DNA from 3 places in the Paenibacillus sp. FSL E2-0201 genome. Region 3 is predicted to be linked to each of the others. Evidence: riboswitches for the same ligand, from Rfam matches in the RefSeq annotation. Region 3 holds a riboswitch; each other region holds the start of a gene.

Region 1 (7,312 bases), 2.5 Mb from region 3:
GTAACGTCAACGATAAGACACTCCTAAAGGTGCATCTCCCACAACCGGTTAATGGAGGAGAAAGTGTCACGCTTAAACTAAAGTACGAGGTCCAGCTTCCCAAAATATTTGCCCGTATGGGTACATCAGGGAATTTCGTGATGGCTGGGCAATGGTTCCCAAAGCTTAGTGTATACGAGCCTATGGGCACACGCGGGGTTAAGGAAGAAGGCTGGGATTTACATCAATATCACGGCACCTCTGAATTTTACAGCGATTTTGGCATCTTTAATGTAACGATTGCAGTTCCTTCTAACTATACGGTAGCTGCGACCGGATTTCCTGTAAAGAATGCCAAACTGAAACAAGATCAAAAAATATATCAGTTCTACGCTGATGATGTCCATGACTTCGCTTGGGCGGCTTCCCCTGATTTCACAGTAGCTGAAGAAGCCTTCTCTACACCAGAAGTACCTGGTGTACGGATCAAGGTCTATCTCGATCCATTGCACAAAGACTTAAAGGAACGATACCTTCAGGCCGCTAAGGCTGCCCTGACCTACTTCAGTAAATGGTATGGTCCTTATCCCTACTCCACTCTGTCTATTATCGTTCCACCTAAGGAGGGCAATGGTGCAGGAGGAATGGAGTATCCTACGCTCATTACAGCCTTTGGAGCCACGGACTCTTCACCTGATACTTCACTTGAGAGAACCGTCGTTCATGAAATTGGCCATCAATACTTCTACGGTATGGTCGCCAGCAATGAATTCGAAGAGGCTTGGTTAGACGAAAGCTTCACTTCTTACGCTGAAGACAAACTCATGGAGCAGGAATATGGTGTCAAAGCTAATCTCCCTCTGCAATCTAGCCTGGTGACCAAATCAGAGCCGCTGAACTTAGAGACATGGAAATATGACGGGGCAGAATCGTATAGCCGAAATGTATATATTCGCGGAAAGCTAGTACTTAAGGATATTGAACGCCAAGTAGGCGCTAAAGCAATGAACAGTATCATGTCTACTTACGCACGTAAATTCCGTTTCCAGCATCCCACTACATCTGATTTTCAAAAAGTCGTTGAGAAGGTAACCAAAAAATCGTGGCAGCCTTATTTCGAGGATTATGTTTATGGTGGCGGTGCTCCTGATTTCTCAGTAGATACGATTACGATTAAAAAGAATGGCAGCAGCGAGGCTCAGAGCTACGAATCCATAGTGAAAATTACAAACAAAGGGAGTCATTACGTTGACGTTCCCATTAAATTCACATTCGCTGACGGTTCTGCGGCAGAGCGGGTCTGGAACGGTGAAGGAGCAGAGACTACGTTTCAGCTGTTAAGCGATAAACTTCTCCTCTCTGCTGAGATTGATCCTGAGCATACCGTTCTTTTAGAAAACAAACATCTTAATAACTTCAGACTGGCGGAAATAGAGCCTAAAACGCTCTCCCGCTGGACATTAAGTGTAACTAAACTAGTTGAAACCGTGCTCGGAACTCTTGTCTGGTGAGGTGAATGATTGTGAGAACATCGATAACCCGCGGCTGGCAAAGCATGAAGGAGCAATTTTATATTCTGATTCTGCTCTTCATCTATCGACTGCTCTGGGGCTACTTTATGTACGGCTTCATCCGGTCTGCTATCGTTCCAATTCTAATACGCTATCCAGATAAAGACGCTGGAGGCAGCGGAATGGGCAGACTACTCTATTACGTCGAAGGGCAGTTCAGCTTGAACACAGATCCTGCGATACGTACTTGGTTATGGATGTTCCTAGGGCTTGTTATCTTGCGACTGCTACTCTCCCCCTTCATAAGGGCAGGATTACTGCATGAACTCCATCAGGAGCGAAAAGGAGAGCGTGGCCTGTTCTTTTTTCCCGGCATGAAGCTTTATGGATTGCCAGTGTTTATCTTTAGTTTAATCGAATGGGTACTGGCTCTACTTCCGTTATACTGGCTTGCTCCAAAAATGTACGGGCTATTCTTGTCCTCCTTTCTAGACTACTCTTTGTTGCTTCATCTAGTTCCATACGTATTGGCATGGCTTATATACATCTTTATCGTGCGCCTGTTCCTTCTATATATGCAGTTTGGTTATACCAGCGGCACGGGGATGTTCTCCTCCCTATTCATTTGTTTGAAGTCGCTGATTCCAGCAATAGGCATTTCAATCATACTTGGCGCAGCAGGCCTAGTCCTTTTGCTAGTGTGCGGACTAACGGGTATCTTCTGTCCTGGCCTACCAGCACTTCTTATTCGTCAACTTTCATCACTGCCCTCAACACTCTTCAAAATGTGGGGGATTTCAGCTCAATATCATCTATGGCGCAGTAAAGCATTTCCACAATAATTTAAAGGCTTACAGCACATAATATAAGAGTCCCGGTTCCTGAATCAGGAGCTGGGACTCTTTCGCGTTATAGACAAATTATGAGGATTTGCAAAATCGTAAAGACTTTGTTACAATAAGTCCTGTTCCATTGGTAACAAGTTTGTAATCATTTGAAACGATTTCTACATAACTTCATGTATTTGTCGTAGTCTTGTCGATAAGTCACTATCTGGTGCATAAAACGCCGAATTCCTTGCACCGGGAAGTGGGGGAACCATATTTTGGGTGAATTGATCTCGCTTTGCAGTGATCATAGGGGAACCTTCTACCGAACCCTTAAGCTAACCTCACAGGCATTGGAAGGGGTACAATTTTTTTGAAGAATTTAAGAAAAGCATGCGTCGCTGCGGCGCTAGGACTTGTAATGGCGTTCTCTATTGGTGGAGGAAGTGCCTTTGCAGACTCTAAGATGGACAGTGTTATTTCAAAGACTATTGGAGTTGCCTATAAAACCGGAGGCACTAGTACTGCCGGGTTTGACTGTTCTGGATTTACTACGTATGTATTCAAGAAGGTGGGTCTTTCTTTGCCCCGTACTTCAAAAGCTCAATATAGTGTCGGAACTCCTGTAGCCAAAAGCAAATTGCGTTCAGGTGACCTAGTTTTCTTTAACACATTGGGCAACGGCGTATCCCATGTCGGCATTTATGTTGGAAACGGAAAATTCGCACAATCATCATCTTCATATGGCGTGACCATCACTTCACTTAGCCAGTCCTACTGGGCCAATCGCTACGTTGGTGCTAAAAGAGTAATGAGTACTTCCTCATATCAAGCTGTAGCCTACGATTAATACTTCCCCACAACTATAACCTCACAATTACATTATATAGACCTGGGTTTGATTATTGACTTAATCGAATCCAGGTTTTCTTTTGCCTTATTCTATTCTTTACACCACTAGAACGGACTTTAAACACTTTTATTTGATAAAAATTTCAATAAATATAAAAATTAGTTTAATATTATCGCTTACATATGCATTTTGTCTTTAAAAAAACGAATTTTTCTGCATGATTATGTTAAAAACGATTGCCAAGCGGCACTCTGTTTGTTACAATAACTGCAGTAAGATTTTAGTAACATTTTTGTAATCATTAAGTTGTTATTTACAAAGGTTTTGTCATGTATTGATTACAAGCTATTCCTAATCAACAGTATCAGCCGAGTTTCCTAACTATTAGGAAAACGGGGGAACCAACTTTGGGTGAATTGACCTCCATTTTTAGAGGGGTCATAGGGGACCTTCAACCGAACCCTTAAGCTAACCTCGTAGGCATCCGGAAGGGGTATAAACTTTTGAAGAAGAAGCTAGCAGCAGCAGTACTTAGCTTTTCCATTATTTTCACCATCGGAGCAGGAAGCGCTTTCGCGGATTCCAAAATGGATAAAGTGATCGACAAGACCATCGGAACTAAGTACGTATCCGGCGGCATCTCCACAAATGGATTTGATTGCTCCGGATTTACAATGTATGTATTTGATAAAATCGGTATCAATCTACCACACCAATCAGGTTCCCAGTATCAAATGGGTACTGCTATCTCCCAAGATGATTTAAGATCTGGAGATCTTGTATTCTTTAATACAAGTGGTAAGGGTGTCTCCCATGTCGGTATTTATGTCGGTGAAGGCAAGTTTGCACACGCATCTTCCTCACGCGGTGTAACGATTAGCTCCCTGAGTGATAGTTACTACGTGAAACGCTACATCGGTGCTAAACGGATTATGAGCACAGATGCTTATCATTCTGTTGCTTCTGAGACAGAAGATAATGATGATGTTCAATAAGTAAATCGTACATAGGCTCTTTTCCAAGATGTTGCTTCTTGGGGAAGAGCTTGTTTTTTTGTCTTATTTAATATTTACCCCTCTCAAAATTTGTAAAACATTAATCCTCATAAAGTTTCTGAGTCGACCATCCCTCTTTTTGTATATAATACATATAGTATTGTGTGAAACTTATACTTTCTTATATTTTAAAGTCCCCCCCGTGAAAGGAGGTCTTTGACCTTATGATAAATCCCTCCGTTACTTTTCATGTAGCACCTATGGAGACCAGTCACGCGGAAGAGATTTGCAACTGGGATTACACTCCCCCTTATAATATTTACGGCTGGATGCCTTGGGAGCAAATGCAGGCTCTTGAAATCGAGTTCGGCGACCCCCAGTTACGGAATGAGCAATATGTCTCCATATTAAATGGGCAAGGAGCTTTATGCGGATTCGCGCAGTTGTTTCCGATGGAAGGTGTTGTTCGCTTGGGGATTGGCATGCACCCCGATCTATGCGGTCAAGGCCTAGGGAAATTATTCATGGATGCAATCGTGCAAGCAGCCTTGATTCGTTATCCTGAGCGTGAGATAGATCTAGAGGTATTGACCTGGAACCAGCGGGCGATCCGAACTTATCAAAAGTGTGGATTTACGATTACCGATACGTATGAGCGCTTAACCCCCACAGGAAACAAACCATTTTATTGCATGGTCTATGACAAATAATATTAAATTCCATATTTTTCAATGATTTGATGGAATTATCGTTCATTTATTTGTCACAAACCCTATGATAACGCTTCACCTTGAGCTATAATGTAGGAAGCAGCTTACATAGAAGGGACGAACTGGGATGCAGAAATGGATCATGAGCGGTTTGTTTTTTGCCGCCTGTGCCTTTGCGGTAGTACTTATGTTTACACTTCCAGGTAAAGAAGAGGTAGCTGAACAGAATAAGCCAACGATGCCGGTAGTTCAATTGGATGCGGCAAAGGCGGAAGCAACCGTGAAAGCCAGCTGTATCACCTGTCATGGCGATCAGCTTCAAGGTGGAGTTGGACCCAGTCTTCAAAATGAAGGCGGTCAGCATGATGCTGAAGAAATCTACAGTATCGTCACTAAAGGACGCGGCCAAATGCCTTCCTTTAAAGAAAAGCTAGCCCCTGAGGAGATTGCAAACGTCGCCCTCTGGCTCTCAGAGAAAAAGTAACTACCCAAGCAACTAAAAACGCCCGTGCCAGAAGATAGTTCACTATCTGCGCACGGGCGTTTATTTATGAGTTTGGGTGAAACTAACGATTTTTCTCAAAGGCTTCATTAAATTCATGTGCCTCTCGAATATCAAGAGCTGTAATACCATCTTGCTCATTTGATTTCAGTCGTAGAGTCACTGTCTTATAATCAATCGTAATATGTGGATGGTGATCAAAGGCTTCTGAAATGGTGGCAACTTCATCAACGAAAGCAATACCCTTCATATACTGGCTGAACATATATTTTCGCACCATGGTATTCTCTTCCAGCTTCCAACCTTCCAGCTTGCTGATCTGTTCACGCAGTTCTTCTTCCGTAAATAACAATTCGTTTCCTCCCTTACTAAAAATTGCAGTAAAATCCGTAGATCCTTTACTTGTCTTATTCGTTAAACAAAACATCCCTTAGCTTCTGAGGTCCAAGGGATGTGCCAGGATAAAGGCAATATTTTCGATTAAATGTATTCAAGAATCCCAGCGATTATAACTCGGCTATACCAATTTTAACACGGGCTACTAACTACGGGCAAATTACGCCCCGCCGCCCCCTCTTCTTAAATCAAAACAACAGAGGCTAAATCCTCTTCTCCGACTAAAATATTAATGCGGTGCGTGTCCTTATCATAAATGATAACGCCGCTCCCCACCTCAATCATAGGTTCATTACCCAGCGCGAAGAAGAGATCCTCAGCCAGCGCCTCCCATACCTCCATCTTGGATTCCTGCGGCAATTCTTGCCACTCTTCCGGATCCATTTCAAAAAATAAGTACCCATCGGAAATTCTGCCGACAGCCTCGGTCAAATCCGTCAGGATTTCACCGTAATCTCTACCATGCTTTACACCCACATGTATCACTCCGTTTTCTCCACAGATGAATAATTACTTACCTTATCCATTATAGCCGAAAAAATGACTTCACAAAAAACGGAATGATGTCGATAAATAAGAATATACGTTATTCGGTTTCGCACAGAGTGCCTTGCCGCTGTTTCAAGGATGATATACGCGGCTTTGTCGGAACACATCTTATAATCTCATGGACGAGGTGCATAATGGAAATTTCAACAATACTCGGTTTAATTTTTGGTCTAGTTGCAGTAATTTGGGGTATGATCCTCAAGCACGCTCCTCTTCACGCTTTAGCCACACCCGCTGCTTACGTTATTATCTTAGTGGGGACGGCGGCCTCCATCTTTATGGCCTTTCCAATCTCGGAGGTCAAAAAGATTCCAAGTCTGTTTAAAATAATTTTTGTCAAAAAGAAATTAATCAGTAAATCCGAATTAATTACTATGTTCATGGAATGGGCTTCTATTACACGGCGTGAAGGTCTACTGGCACTTGAGTCTAAAGTCGATGAAATAGAAGATAACTTCCTCAGAAACGGCATGCGGATGATTATTGATGGGAATGATCAGGACTTTGTCCGCGATGTTCTCATGGAGGACATCCACGCCACAGAGGATAGACATAAAGCAGGCGCGCTCATTTTCACACAAGCAGGTATGTATGCTCCTACACTTGGCGTGCTCGGGGCTGTTATCGGACTTATCGCCGCTCTGGCTGATATGAGTGATATGAACAAATTGGCTGCAGCAATCGGGGCTGCCTTCATCGCAACACTACTCGGTATCTTTACAGGTTACGTATTATGGCATCCTATTGCCAATAAGCTAAAACGACTTTCCAAACGTGAAATTGAAGTTCGAATGATGATGGTCGAAGGTCTATTGTCCATACAATCCGGTGTATCCACTATTGCCATCAATCAGAAGCTTGCTGTCTTCCTAACACCTTCGGAACGAGCTAAGTTAAATGATGAGAAGGAGAGTGGATCGGGTGAGCAAAAAGACTAGACACGAAGAGCATGAAGAACACGCCGATGAATCGTGGCTACTGCCTTATTCT
Region 2 (7,312 bases), 990 kb from region 3:
CCAAAAAGAGATTTAAAATTATATAATTTTAAATGTATATGATAAAAACTACATTAGTCCACAGAGGACAGAAAGGAATTCTCCTTGAGTAAACCTAATAAAAGTACAAGCGTTCCCCAGCTAAGCAAACAAGAGAAACGGCGGGTAGAACAGGAGCAACAAAAGCAGAAGACGAGAATTTTAATTATTGGTTCAATTGCTTTAGTAGTCATCATTTTTGTTGGATTGTTTATGTTAGCTTCGAAAGATGCCGCAAAAAATGCCACTACGGGAGAACCAGTGGAATTCAATTACAGTGAGCTACCTAGAGTCGGTAAAGAGGATGCACCTGTTAAAATTGTTGAATTTGGTGATTTAAAATGTCCAGCGTGTTCCCAATTTGCAACTTCAGTTAAACCGAAGATTGTTCAAGATTTTGTCAACGAGGGAAAAGCAGCGCTCTACTTTGTAAATATGGCTTTCGTTGGTCCAGACTCTGAGACTGCCTCACTTGCTGCATTATCTGTATATCATCAGAATAAAGATGAATTCTGGAAGTTCTACGATGCTGTATACGCACAGCAAGGTGATGAGAGCGAAGAATGGGCAACTGAAGATTTCTTAGTAAGCCTTGCGGAGAAAGAGAAGTTAACTATCGATTACGAACTGCTACGTAAAGATATCAAGGATCGTACGTATGCAGATGACCTAAATAAGGGCATGCAGCTAGCTACTGAAGCAGGGGTAACTACAACGCCATCCCTTTACATCAATGGAGTAAAGACTGCGGATCCATTTAACATTGAAGCGATTTCAACTGAAATTAATGACGCTGCAAAAGCTGTGGAGGCAAAGTGACAAAGTTCCTATCTTTTTGCAAGCGTAACTGCCTGTATCTGGCCTGGTTCGTCTCTTTAGTTGCTGTTGCCGGTAGCTTGTATTTGAGCGAAGTATTGAAATATGAACCTTGTAAGCTTTGCTGGTTCCAGCGAATTTTCATGTATCCTCAGTTATTCCTCTTGGGAATTGCAACGTTTCGAGGGGATAAACGGATAATCCCTTATGTACTTCCACTAAGCTTGATTGGTGGCAGTATCTCGATCTATCACTATGCGGAACAGAAAATTCCTGCGTTAAGTAAAGTTCTTCCTTGTACAATTGGTGTTCCTTGTAATAAGGATTACTTGAACTTTTTTGGATTCATTACGATACCATTCCTTGCGTTAATCGCTTTTGCTTTAATTAGTATTTTACTTTGGTACGGACGTAAGGAAGAAGAAGTGATGGAGTTAGATACAGAGGAAAGTTTAGGATTTTGATTTTCTAACTTTAAGTGATCCGAAAAAATGTGAAAAGTGATTAAAAACACGATCCAGAGGGATAATTGAAGAGAATGAAAGAGAGCATCCAATAAGACTCTGTATTTGCGCTTACTGGATGTTTTTTCATTCTTTTTTCATTTTTTTCAACGCTTTACTGTAACCACTTTGTAGACTAATATTAGACCTTGTGAGAAGTTGAATATGCGCTGAATTTTCTTAGGAAAAACGGGGGAACCAAACTTGGCATTCGTGCCAATGGGGTGAATCGGAATGGGTCGATTGGACTTAAACCGTAGGGCTATACCACAGCCCGAATCCGCCAGCTAACCTCGTAAGCAAAGGTGGGATAATGACCATGCATAGCATGCGGATCATTTCCGTATGCTATTTTTAGTGTCTGCATTTATGAAATCCACCAATGAAAACAGCGCGCGGAATTTCCGTTTCAGCTCCCAAAGAAAGGAACTGTATCCACCATGGTAAGCAAGGTAAAACGACTATTGATCGGGCGTCCGATGAAGTCGAACGAACTCGATCATGAAAAGTTATCCAAGGTTAAAGCACTGGCTGTCCTGTCTTCTGATGCGCTCTCGTCTGTAGCCTACGGAACGGAACAAATTCTGATTGTACTAGTGGCTGCAGGGTTTACTGCCATCTGGTATTCCCTGCCAATTGCATTAGCCGTATTGGGCCTGCTGGCCATCCTGATTTTATCCTATCGGCAGACGATCTACGCTTATCCTCAGGGAGGCGGAGCTTACATCGTTGCCAAGAGTAATCTTGGTGTTCCGACAGGGCTTTTAGCAGGAGGGTCTTTGTTAGTGGATTACATTCTGACCGTTGCTGTTAGTGCGTCGGCAGGGACGGATGCGATCACATCGGCTTTTCCAAGTCTTCATAATCACACCGTTCTTATTGCAGTATCCGTTATTATTCTTCTTACTTTAATTAATCTTCGCGGAGTTACAGAATCAGCTTCATTCATCGCAATCCCAGTGTATTTATTCGTGGTGTCGATTGTAGTGTTGATTATCTCCGGTATTATTAAATATGCAGCAGGTGGCGTGCATGCGAATGTCCCTGAAATTGGCGCTGCTGTTTCAAATGTTAGTTTGTTTCTACTATTAAAAGCCTTCAGTTCTGGCTGTTCGGCTCTTACGGGTGTAGAGGCTGTATCTAATGCTATTCCAAACTTTAAAGCACCTGCAGAAAAGAATGCAGCCAAGACCTTAATGGTCATGGGAGTTATACTTGGATTTATGTTCACAGGCATCACACTCCTGGCGTATTGGTACGGCATAGTGCCTGACGAAAAGGCCACAGTTGTTTCTCAGATCGCTGAATCGACCTTTGGTCGCGGAACTTTATATTTTTTCATACAAGGTATCACAGCAGTAATTTTGTTCTTGGCGGCTAATACGGCATACTCAGCGTTCCCGCTGCTTGCATTTATGTTTGCAAAAGATAAATATATGCCGCATGCTTTTATGGTTCGTGGTGACCGTCTAGGCTTCTCCAATGGTATTATTTTTCTAGGTGTTCTGTCAGCTCTGCTTGTAGCTGCATTCCACGGAAATACAGAAAGCCTGATTCCTCTTTATGCGGTTGGTGTCTTCATTCCTTTCACATTGTCTCAGCTAGGAATGATGGTTCATTGGTTTAAAACCAAACCAGCGGGATGGAAAAAAAGATTTGTTGTAAATACCATTGGTATGCTGACTACATTGACGATTACGCTTATTTTTATCATTACTAAGTTCTCAAGCGTATGGATGGCTTTCATTTTCTTACCTGCTGTAATGTTTGTGTTCTACCGTATCCACAAGCACTATTTGAATATTGCAGATGAGCTTCGTATATGTCCGAGTACAGATAAACCTTTGATTAAAGGCAGCACGGTTGTTGTCCCTGTTGCCGGTGTAACACGTGCTGTACTGCATTCCATTAGCTATGCCAAGTCTTTAACGGATAATGTTGTAGCAGTATATGTTGGATTTGATGAAGAGGACATCCAAAAGATGGAGCAACGGTGGGAGGAGTGGAACCCAGGTGTACGCCTGATTGTACTTCGTTCCAGATATCGCAGTATTATTCGTCCGTTACTGAAATTTATTGATACAGTGGAGTGGAAGACCGCAGCAACGGATCATATCACGATCCTGATCCCACAATTTATCACTAAGCATTGGTGGCAAGCTGTACTTCATAATCAGACCAGCTTTTTAATCCGTTCTTACCTAATGAATTCAAAAGATGTTGTGGTAGCGACTGTCCCTTATCATTTGAATAAATAGTGAACCCTTAAGGAGAGGCTATATCCGGAACGTTCGGAATATAGCCTTTTTTGTATTTTAAAGAAGGAAATTGTTACAAATCCACAAAATTTAAAATTTATATGTTGACATAGAGAATGAGAATCAATATCATTTAAAAGTGAGACAGAGACAGTCAACATCTTTGAGAAAACATAGCTTGTACACACTAGGAGGGTATTAAATGTTTTGGTTTAACAGAAAAAGATTTGGAAGCATGAAATTAACGATGGTCGGATTAATGGTGATGGTGCTATTTTTATCCGCTTGCGGTAATAATAATTCCGGTAACGCATCAAACGCAGGATCAGAGTCTACGGCAGCACCTACTGCTGAAGCTACAGAAGCTCCTGCAGCGCCTAAGACGTTAACGGATGCAATGGGGCATGAAGTAACGATTCCGGCTAATCCAACGCGTGTACTGGGTTCTTATTTGGAGGATGCTCTGGTAACTCTGGGCGTGACTCCAGTAGCACAATGGTCCGTACCGAATGGTGTTCAAGATTATCTGGCCGCTGAATTGAAAGATGTGCCTACCATTAGCTACGATCTTCCGCTCGAGGCAGTAACCAGCTTTGCTCCGGATCTTATTCTCATCCCATCGGAGTCTTCTGTACAGAACGGTATCTACGACCAACTGAATAAGATTGCACCGACCTATGTGATTGGGGATGAACTAAATCAAGATTGGCGTAAATCGCTGCTCAAGATTGGTGAAATTCTGAACAAGACCCCTGAAGCAGAGAAAGCCATTAAAGAGTATGAAGACAAAGCGGCTGCTGCGAAAGAAGAGCTTGAAGGAGCTATTGGTCAAGAGTCCGTGGCGATTTTATGGTTGGTACAAAAGAACTTCTATATTGTAGATGAAACACGCAGTAGTGGTGCTGTGTTATACACAGACCTTGGTGTAACGCTGCCTAACTTAGTAACAGAAATTCCTGTTGGTACAAGAGCTACTTGGAATCCAATCTCGCTAGAGAAGCTTTCTGAGCTGACGGCAGATCATATTATTCTTGTAAACAGTGATAAGACTGAGGGTTCGGAGATCCTGGACAGTGCAATTTGGAAAGGTATCCCGGCTGTAAAAGCTGGTAATGTGCATGAAATGAGCTCAACAAGCAGCTGGTTATACAGTGGTGCGAACGCTGGCGGCAAAATTATTGATGATGTGTTAGAAAGTCTTGTGAAATAAAAAGTCGTAATTCACCATGAATGAGACTGATCTTTTGGTGGGGAAGGGCGTGCAGATCAAGTATCTTAGGATACTAAGATCTGCACCATTTTTTTATAAACCATTCCCATATTACGGAAAAACTACTCCTACAATTGTACAACCTAATTTTTTTTGCGATAATGAGAATGATTGTTGTTATCATATAGACTAATGTAACTATCGATTAAGGAGACGACTCATGGTTTCACCCTCAGATTTCGCAAATCGCAATAAAAATGATACAAAAAAAGCTCTACATACCCGACCGGCAGCTGCAATGGGTATTCTAGTGATTGGACTTGCTGCTATTGCCTTCGGACTGGCGCTTTCGGTCTCGGTGGGTGCGGCAAATATCAAGCTAGCTACGGTATGGGAAGCAATATTTCATTTCAATCCAGATTTACAGCAACATCAGGTGATAAGAGAACTGCGATTTCCACGCGCGATAGCAGGTGCTATGGTCGGTGCTTGCTTCGCAGTAGCAGGGGCAATCATGCAAGGCATGACAAGAAACCCGCTGGCGGATTCAGGTCTGTTAGGCTTGAATGCGGGAGCAGGTGTAGCGCTGGCCATAGTTTTTGCTTTTGCACCTTCGCTCTCCTTCACTTCACTTATGTTGTTTTGTTTTATAGGTGCCGCTGTAGCCTCATTTATCGTATTCGGAATTGGGTCGCTATCTTTTAATGGCCTTACACCGTTACGTTTAACGCTCGCAGGCTCTGCGGTAAGTGCATTACTGGTTGCTGTTAGTCAGGGTATAGCTATTCTTTTTAACTTATCCCAGGATATTGCCTTCTGGCTGGCTGGAGGAATGGGTGGGGCGAGCTGGACTCAGATCAAGATTATTTTTCCTTGGGTGTTCGTGGCATTAATCGCAGCGATGATATTATCGCGGTCCGTCACTTTGCTCAGCTTAGGAAGAGAAGTTGCTGTTGGTCTGGGGCAGCGGACAAGATTAGTGCAGTTGGCATGTATGATTGTTGTAGTCGTTCTTGCCGGAAGTGCAGTCTCAATGGTTGGCCCGATTGCTTTTATAGGACTAATTATTCCACATGTTACACGTTATTTCGTTGGTGTAGATTATCGCTGGATTATTCCTTGCTCGGCGATTCTAGGGAGCTTATTGATTATCTTTGCGGATATCGCCGCTAGAATGATAAATGCACCTTATGAAACGCCGCTAGGCGCTTTAATAGCCATCATCGGTGTACCTTTCTTTATTTACTTGGCGAGTAAGCGTAAGGGGGAGCTGTAATGCACAGATTAACCCTTTCTCCTAATGAAAAAGAACGCCGCACACGCGCCATTACAGTGTTATCGCTGCTTGCCATTTTGATCGTTGTTGTATTTATTGTCAGTATGAATACAGGATTTATGCGTCTATCCCCCCGGGAGGTATTACATACACTGCTGGGAGATGGAACTCATCAGCAAAAGCTAATTTTATTTGATTTCAGATTACCTCGCATCGTTATTTCATTGTTAGTTGGAGCGGGCTTTGCAGTGTCAGGCTGTATCTTACAAAGTCTCGCTCGGAATGCACTTGCTGAACCGGCTACGCTGGGCATTAGTGCGGGTGCAGGTTTTGCGGTAATCATTTTCATCTCGTTTTTTCCGGCTACAACAGCAGCTCCGGTATTCGTCTTGCCGCTTTTAGCGCTTGGAGGAGCTAGCTTAACCGCCGCTTTAATTTATATTCTTGCATATCGGAAAGCAGATGGTCTGTCTCCAACAAGGTTGATCCTTATCGGGATTGCGGTCGCTGCCGGAATCAATGCTTGCCAGCTTGTGTTAGCCCTTCGGCTTGATCCTAATAATTATCAATTTGTAGCGACTTGGATCGCCGGGAAAATATGGGGTGGCGATTGGAGATTTGTCCTTGCGCTGCTGCCTTGGATAGCGATTCTGTTACCGTTCGCCTTCTATAAGGCCCGTATTCTTAATGTATTGAATCTAGGAGATCATACTTCATTAGGACTTGGAATGCGCGTGGAGAAGGAACGTATTCTCCTTCTGGTAACAGCAGTTGCGCTTGCCGGCTCCTGTGTCGCTGTAAGCGGAGGGATTGGCTTTGTTGGTTTAATTGCACCACATCTAGCCCGCAAGCTTGTGGGACCCCGTCATCAGGTATTATTACCGGCTAGTGCTTTGACAGGGGCACTCCTTATGATTACTGCGGATACCATCGGAAGATGGGTTCTGCAGCCTGCAGAAGTTCCAACAGGCATCGTGGTTGCGATCATTGGTGCACCTTACTTTTTGTATTTACTCGCCAAATCAAAAGTGTAAAACTAAGCTCTTTCTTACGAAGCAAGATAAATTATGTAGTTCATTCTAGGAGCATAGCTTCATAAAACTTTTAAGGAGTGGTTAACATGTCAGAACGTTTGAATACAGAAGAATTAAGTATTGGGTATGCAGAGGCTACAATTGTTAAAGGTTTGAACTTATCCATCCCTACGGGAAAAATCACCGCACTAGTGGGC
Region 3 (7,312 bases):
ACCGGTATGATGACAGGTCTTTTAATGCTTGATGAACGTGATGAGAACATCATCTCTTATTACGCGGTTACGCCATTAATGCGTAAGGGGTACATGGTGTATCGTCTAGTTCTTCCATCTGTACTTTGTACACTTCTATCATTGGTGTATTTTGTAGTTTCAGGCTTATCTGACTTCCAATTGGAGCATATATACATTCTTTTATTATTAGCAATTGAAGCCCCTTGCTTTGCTTTATTTCTTGCTTATTTTGCTGCAAATAAGGTAGAAGGCTTAGCTTTATCTAAGATAGGTGGTTTGTTTATAGCAGGGCCAATCGTAGCGTATTTTATTCCATCACCATGGCAATTCACAGGTGCGTGGATTCCTACGTATTGGCCTGCTAAGTTGTTTTTTGCTATAGAAGATGCTAGTGGTTTTAGTGTGATTGCATGCTTTATGGTGGGGCTTATATTTCATTTGAGTCTTCTGAGTATCTTGGTCAGGATTTATATAAAAAGAATTGATTGAATTATTTACAAATCAGATCCGCAGTCTTGTTTGATAACGCATTAACAGAAATAATAGCGTCATTTTTTTTCACAGGAGGGGTCCAATATTCCTCATTTCCGGGCAGGTCATCAAACCATTCTGCATCCTTAGGGCAATCTAGAATCATGAACTTTCCGTATTCCTGATCTCTGGATTGATGATATTTAAGATAGGCTTTTCCGTTATCAATGGCGAGAATTTCTATCTTTCCGGAGGTGTGTGACATGGATAGGCGTACTCTTTTGCCAAGTCCTGAGGTTCTGGCTTTGGCTTCTTCTACAATTTGATAGACTTGCTCAAGAGGTAATACAAAATCTCGGTTTCCGGCAACGGGACGATTCACGAAGAAGTAGTAAGGTGTTACGCCAGCCCATGAGAGTCGGTCTAGCAATTCTCCCAATATAACGGGATCATCATTGATGCCTTTAAGGACGGGGGTCTGATTTACGACAATTGCCCCAGCGTTGTGGAGGGCTTTAAATGCTTTTTTGGCTTCAGGTGTGATTTCACGAGGATGATTGATATGCGCCATAACATAAATTCGCTTGTCTTCGGTAGAGTAAGTACGAATCAGCTCCAACAGCTCTTCGTCTTCAGAGATCCGCATCGGATTAAATACGGGAATCTTCGAACCTAATCTGATAATCTTGACATGCTCAATGCTTCTTAAGTTTTCAATAATGGATCTTAGCTTTGGTGTGGAGAGAATTAAACTGTCACCGCCCGTAAGAAGAACGTTGTTAATCTCAGGGTGGTTTGCAATATACTCCAGTCCCGGAGAGACATCAGACATCGCTTCTTTCACGTCATTTCGGAACAGGCGTTTACGGAAGCAGTAGCGGCAATAGGCTCCGCAGACCTCGGATACAATCAGTAATGCTGTTGTTTTATACTTGTGCTGACAACCCGGCACCACATAATTCGTGTCTTCATCCGAAGCATCCCAACGTCCATATTCCAGCAGTTCACCTTCGTTAGGGATAACCAGTTTACGAATGGGATCATCTGGATCGTCCCAGTTGATCAAAGACAGATAGTAGTCATTCACACGAAAAACAAATTTGTCCGTGATTTCTTTCAAGTTCTCTTTTTCCAGATCAGACAACATAGCAATTTTGTTAATATCCGTGATGTACTTTACCTTTTGCACTTACATCTCTCCTTTGTCCCTTTGTGTGAGAAAAGAGGAAGCCTTAGTGTCAAAGGCCAATCTACTGCCAGCAGGGTCCCAAAAAACACAAAAAGAGACCCTTAGCAAGGGTCTCTGGTTATGTAAATAACATGAAAAGCAGACCCATCCACTGCTGACGAGGTTAGCTGACGGACTCGGGTAAGATGGTACCCTACATTCTAATGCTCAATGATTCGCCCCAATTAACTGGTTCCCCCGCTTTTCAACTGTAAAAGTTGGAAATTAAGCGTAGGTAAAGTATACCCCATGAAGTTTTGAAAAGTCAAAAGAGAATCCTAGATTCACCTTCAATTACTAGGGGGGCTTCCACCGAGCAGTTTAGGTAGCAGCGTTAGCAGCTTCTCCCGAGTTAACGCATCACTAGAGTTCCATTTGCTTCCGTCGAGCAGATAAACATGTCCCTGACGTACTGCTGGAAGACTTTTCCAAAGTGAACTGTCTAGTAGTCGCTCCATAGCAGCCCGTGAGTCTGGACGCTCAGGAATGAGCATGAAGATATAATCTCCAGTATAGGCAGGCAATCGCGCTGGATCAACTTCAGCGAACCCTAATTCTTCATCCAGTATGGCTTGAATCTCCTCTGTCGGTTGTAGACCACATGGAGCATAAAGCGCTGTGGAGAATCCGGACATTCCCATAGCATACAGATGATTTCCGTGGTCATAGACCAAAGCAGAGGCAGTCTCTCCGGCTTGGAGACTGGTCTCGTAAAGATGCTGCCACATAGCAGCATTTTTGATTGTAAATGACTCCAGCCACGCTTCGGCTTCGCGTTGTTTACCGAGCCAGCTGCCTAGTGTTCGCATTCGACTTTCGAGTGGTGCAAAGGAATCAAAGGTGAGTGTCGGGGCGATGCCGGAAACGGTTCTATAGGCTCTTTCATCACTATTGGCCAAAATAATCAAATCTGGATTAAGTGAAGCGGTCAGCTGCGGGTCCAGCGGAAAACCAACATTGGCGAGCTTTTTAAGCCGATGTTTATAGACGCTGTTCCGCACGAATGCTTCATCTCCTCCGATGGGCTTCACGCCTAGTGCGAGAAGGTCGCCAAGTGTCTCTCCATGATAGACAATGCGTCTCGCTTGCTCTGGAATCTCCACTTCATGGCCTGTCCAATCTTTGACGGTAAGCTTACGACCTCGCTGATGCGCATATTGTCCGGGGGTAACTCCGGTTTTTTGCCGAAAGCGGCGGCTGAAATAATATTCATCGGAGAAGCCTACCAGTCTGGCGATTTCACGCAGCGGTTCCGTCGATTCCTGCAGGAAGCGCTTGGAATGACTAATGCGCAGATCGGTCAGGTACTCAAGTGGCTTTTTGCCGGTAAGCTGTTGAAAGATCGGTGTATACTGCCAGAACGATATCCCCGCAAGCTCAGCCAACTGCTTCACGCTGATGCTCTCTGTATAATGCTCCTCTATGAATTGTATAGTCATTTCTACGGATTCTGTGGGACTTGGTAGATGCTTAGAAGGATAATTATGCTCAAAAAATAGCAGCATCAATTCCTGGAATTTCAATTGTCGCTTGAATTGCTGCACATCATCGAAGCTATTCTTGTTCATAAGCAAATCTTCCACAAGACGGATTACCTTAGTGAACGGGTGGACTATTAATTCGCGTCTGCCTGAAAGTAGTTCGCCAGAATAACGTTCTGGATGCTCTTTTGTATAAATTGCTGAAAAGGTGATGAGATAATAATACATGGTCATTTCCTGATTGCTCGTACAATAGGAGATTCCGGGAGCTAGTAGATAACATTTATCTGTACTCAGCGTCACGCTCTGATCATCGAGGTTCAGTTGCCCGTTCCCCCCGGTAAATACGAGAAGGGTGTAGTCATGAGTTGTACGTGATACAGGGCTTGAATCGGCAGCTTGAAGTATCAGTTCGGCATCAATCAGCCGAAACAGCAGGGAGTGGAGCGGGGGGCAGGACGATGATGTTTGCAGCATAGGTTCAGCCTCCGTTCTTTTAGTGAGAATGATTATCAATGAACTTATTGTATATAAAACAAAGAAGCATATCAACAGCTGTTGATATGCTTCTTAAAGTTTTCTATCAGCCGTGTGCTAAACACTCGATCATGGAGGGTTATTTCATATTCAATAGCTGAGGAATCTCGCCGAGCAGCCATTCTCTTGTTGTTGCATCACTGGAGGTCTTCATGATGTCCTGCGTATAGACATATCCGTTCTTGACGGCAGGAAGGCTCTTCCAGATAGGGCTCTTTAATAAATTATCTGTGGATTGTTTTGCTTCATCCGCAACTGGAGTCAAGATGAATATCCGGTCTCCGGCATATTCTTTAAGCACTTCCATAGATACTTCCTGGAAGCCTTTACCTTCATCGAGTACCTTCTGAATAGCTGGAGTTGCCTTGAAGCCGTTCTCCCCATAGAGTACCTGTGAAAGTCCAGTCGCCGCCATTATAAACAGTCTGTCTCCCGGATAATAAGTGAAGACCGAAGCTGTCTCACCTTCTTGCATACCAGCGGACTTCAATTGTTTCCACATAGCATCTTCAGCGGTTTTATATTGGGCTAGCCATGCTTCTGCTTCTGTTGTTTTACCAAGAATTCCACCAATGTCCAGCATACGTTCTTGTAATGGGGCAAAGGTATCAAAAATGATTGTAGGTGCGATTTTGGACAGCTGCTCAAAATCAGCTTCGTCTGTGCCCGCATAGATAATTAGGTCAGGTTGAAGCTCTAATGTTTTCTCCAGATTGATAGGGAAGCCTACATCCTCGACACCTTGTAACTGATCTTCAAAGACCTGGCCTTCACCCATGGATAGAGGATACCCTACCGCTTGCACGCCGAGAGCGAGCAAATCGCCATATGTTTCTCCAGAGTAGATTATTCGCTGTGGTTTCACAGGGATTTCTACAGTATGTCCTATGTAATCCGTGTAGGAGCGGGTAGTAGCTGCGGATTCATTCGTACTGCTGTCGGAGGGCTCCGTTGAAGGTGCCGTGCTCGCAGCAGAAGAATTTCCAGTTGCGTTGGTCGTACTATTACCAGAAGATGATTCCTTTGAGTTTCCGCATGCTAGCAGCAATGTACTCATCAAAAAGAGTACGCATAACACTGCGAAGGACTGTCTTGCCTTGTTCATTTTTTATTGCCTCCCTAAAATATATAACGATTACCAATAATGATAATCATTCTCGATTGAATTCATCATAATTTATAGAATCTTTTTACTCAATGGACAAAACATAATTCCGTCATTTGATTTGTACAATCATGCAAAAAGGTGGTGTTTAAAATTTTTTTGAATTATTTTCAGATGATTGGAAAAATACTCTAAATACCGGGAATGGAGAGAAGGAGGGAGGGGTTTTGTTCATGACAAACATGGAAGGAGAAATCCCTTGAAGCACATAGGATTGTGGTGTTTTTTTGAATCTGATTACTGTTATGTATTAAGTCATTTATGTGATCAAAAAACTCAGGATTGCCCTCATTGATTGTAATCGTTATCATACCGTGGCATGTTATCTGCCGCCCTTGACGTCAGTGGAAAGCCTTTGTTATGGTTTTTATAGTCAAACGCAAGCTGAAATGACAATTTGTAGAATTTATAGACGGTTTTGCGTAAGATATTCTAACCAAACATAATACGAGGGAGATGGTTGATTGTGATCAAAGGCATTATTTTTGATTTTGACGGAACGATTATCGACACGGAGACTGCTTGGTACACCGCTTTTAACGAGGCTTATGCTGAATATGGAGTGGATTTGACGCTTGAACAGTACTCCACCTGCATTGGCACAAGCTTAAACAGCTTTAATCCTTATGAGTACTTGATGACTGATCTTAAGCTTGCCATTGATAAAGAGGCTTTCAGTAAGGCTGTTAAACAGAGACATAGCAAACTTATGGAATTGGAAACGATTCGGCCAGGTATACAGCATTATCTGGATTCTGCCAAAAAAGCTGGACTACGCATAGGGCTGGCCTCAAGCTCTTCACTGGAATGGGTGGAGAAATACTTGAATCAATTGGGCATACGCGATTATTTCGAATGTATTCGGACGGCCGATCATGTGGCAAAAGTGAAACCAGATCCAGAGCTATATAACCAAACATTAGCTTGTCTTGGAATCACCTCTAATGAGGCAGTTGCCATTGAGGATTCACCGAATGGTTCTAAGGCAGCGGCAGCAGCTGGTATCCGTTGTATTGTGACTCCTAATGAGATTACCAATTTCCTTGAATTCGATAAACAACATCACAAAATAGATAACCTAAGTCTTCTTGATTTTGACCATGTAATTACTCAGCGTTGCTTCGTATAGAGAAACTGAGAAACAGAGTTAAAATTAAAGGGGGATACCAAATTGAGAGCCGTACATTTTGGAGCGGGCAATATTGGCAGAGGTTTTATTGGACCTATGTTGTCGGACTCCGGTTACAATGTTTGTTTCGTCGGAAGGAATAAGAGCAAGATTGCGCAGTTGCAAAATCGCGGACAATATCCCGTTACCTTGGCTAACAAGGATCGGGACAGCTTTATCGTTGATAATGTTACTGCGATCAATCTGAATGATACTGAGGACGTTACTAAAGCTATAGCAGAGGCTGAGATAGTAACCACTGCAGTTGGAATATCCGCTTTAAAAGATATTGCTGGTACTATCGCGCAGGGAATCGAACGAAGACTTATCAATCACAGGAACCTCAAACCTCTCCATATCATTGCTTGTGAGAACGGTATTGGAAGCAGTCAAAAGTTAAAGAAATCTGTATATCGGCATATGAAGCAATCCTTCAAGGAGCTTGCGGACCGCAATGTCGCTTTTCCAAATGCGATGGTTGATCGGATCGTGCCTGTGCAGAAAAATACAGATTCGCTTGAAATCCTCGTTGAACCCTTCAGTGAGTGGGTGATTCCGCGCAGTGGAATGATTGGTAATTACAACGAAATTAAAGGTGTCCATTATGTGGATTCGCTGGCACCATACCTCGAACGGAAGCTATATACTGTGAATACAGGCCATTGCAGTGCAGCCTATTTCGGATATCTGGAAGGTTATACTAGCATTCAGGAAGCGATGTCTGATCCCGCAATCAGAGCTCGTGTTCGTGGGGTACTCCAGGAAACAGGGACCTTACTGGTACATTTGTATGGCTTCGAGCCCTTAGAACATGCAAGGTATATAGAAAAGATGATGGAACGATTCACTAACCCCAACTTTAACGATAAAATCACACGTGTCGCCCGATCCCCGCTTCGTAAGCTTTCACCTAATGATCGACTGATAAAACCAGCAATGCTTGCCCATGAACTTGGCTTTGAGACTTCACACCTTGTTTTAGCTATAGCTTCAGCGCTTTATTTTGATTATGAAAAAGATCCAGAAGCCGTAGAGCTTCAAGCAGACATCCGAAATCTTGGACTCAGTGAAGTCATTGCGACGCATTTAAAAATCCCCACGGAGCATCCGCTTCATGGTCGTATTATTTTAGAGTACAACACCATGTGTATAAAATATCCCCATTCGAATGGCCAAACCGTCAATTGCAAAACCCCATACTTTTAATATAAATCAGGCGTGACCTCCGGAATTCAGGCAAG

The links. A riboswitch is a leader RNA that binds a small molecule or an ion and turns the genes downstream of it on or off. The one in region 3 is predicted to bind cyclic di-AMP.
Region 1: another riboswitch for cyclic di-AMP. It lies ahead of NSU15_RS00540 (C40 family peptidase); the one in region 3 lies ahead of NSU15_RS11285 (KamA family radical SAM protein).
Region 2: another riboswitch for cyclic di-AMP. It lies ahead of NSU15_RS16185 (APC family permease); the one in region 3 lies ahead of NSU15_RS11285 (KamA family radical SAM protein).

Annotation. Positions count from the first base shown of each region.
Region 1 covers NZ_CP150154.1:110,615-117,926, reverse strand. Annotated here, with positions in the region: gene NSU15_RS00555 (M1 family metallopeptidase) at 1-1,490, shown strand, start outside; gene NSU15_RS00550 (hypothetical protein) at 1,535-2,332, shown strand; cyclic di-AMP (ydaO/yuaA leader) riboswitch at 2,547-2,685, shown strand; gene NSU15_RS00545 (C40 family peptidase) at 2,739-3,167, shown strand; cyclic di-AMP (ydaO/yuaA leader) riboswitch at 3,527-3,668, shown strand; gene NSU15_RS00540 (C40 family peptidase) at 3,674-4,165, shown strand; gene NSU15_RS00535 (GNAT family N-acetyltransferase) at 4,390-4,875, shown strand; gene NSU15_RS00530 (cytochrome c) at 5,003-5,359, shown strand; gene NSU15_RS00525 (4a-hydroxytetrahydrobiopterin dehydratase) at 5,442-5,729, opposite strand; gene NSU15_RS00520 (hypothetical protein) at 5,957-6,250, opposite strand; gene motA (flagellar motor stator protein MotA) at 6,457-7,260, shown strand; gene motB (flagellar motor protein MotB) at 7,244-7,312, shown strand, end outside.
Region 2 covers NZ_CP150154.1:3,584,226-3,591,537, reverse strand. Annotated here, with positions in the region: gene NSU15_RS16195 (thioredoxin domain-containing protein) at 85-837, shown strand; gene NSU15_RS16190 (disulfide oxidoreductase) at 834-1,298, shown strand; cyclic di-AMP (ydaO/yuaA leader) riboswitch at 1,496-1,654, shown strand; gene NSU15_RS16185 (APC family permease) at 1,778-3,595, shown strand; gene NSU15_RS16180 (iron-hydroxamate ABC transporter substrate-binding protein) at 3,798-4,805, shown strand; gene NSU15_RS16175 (iron ABC transporter permease) at 5,026-6,081, shown strand; gene NSU15_RS16170 (iron ABC transporter permease) at 6,081-7,115, shown strand; gene NSU15_RS16165 (ABC transporter ATP-binding protein) at 7,202-7,312, shown strand, end outside.
Region 3 covers NZ_CP150154.1:2,591,483-2,598,794, forward strand. Annotated here, with positions in the region: gene NSU15_RS11280 (hypothetical protein) at 1-510, shown strand, start outside; gene NSU15_RS11285 (KamA family radical SAM protein) at 512-1,681, opposite strand; cyclic di-AMP (ydaO/yuaA leader) riboswitch at 1,821-1,962, opposite strand; gene NSU15_RS11290 (AraC family transcriptional regulator) at 2,011-3,678, opposite strand; gene NSU15_RS11295 (ABC transporter substrate-binding protein) at 3,818-4,843, opposite strand; gene NSU15_RS11300 (HAD family hydrolase) at 5,370-6,032, shown strand; gene NSU15_RS11305 (mannitol-1-phosphate 5-dehydrogenase) at 6,075-7,277, shown strand.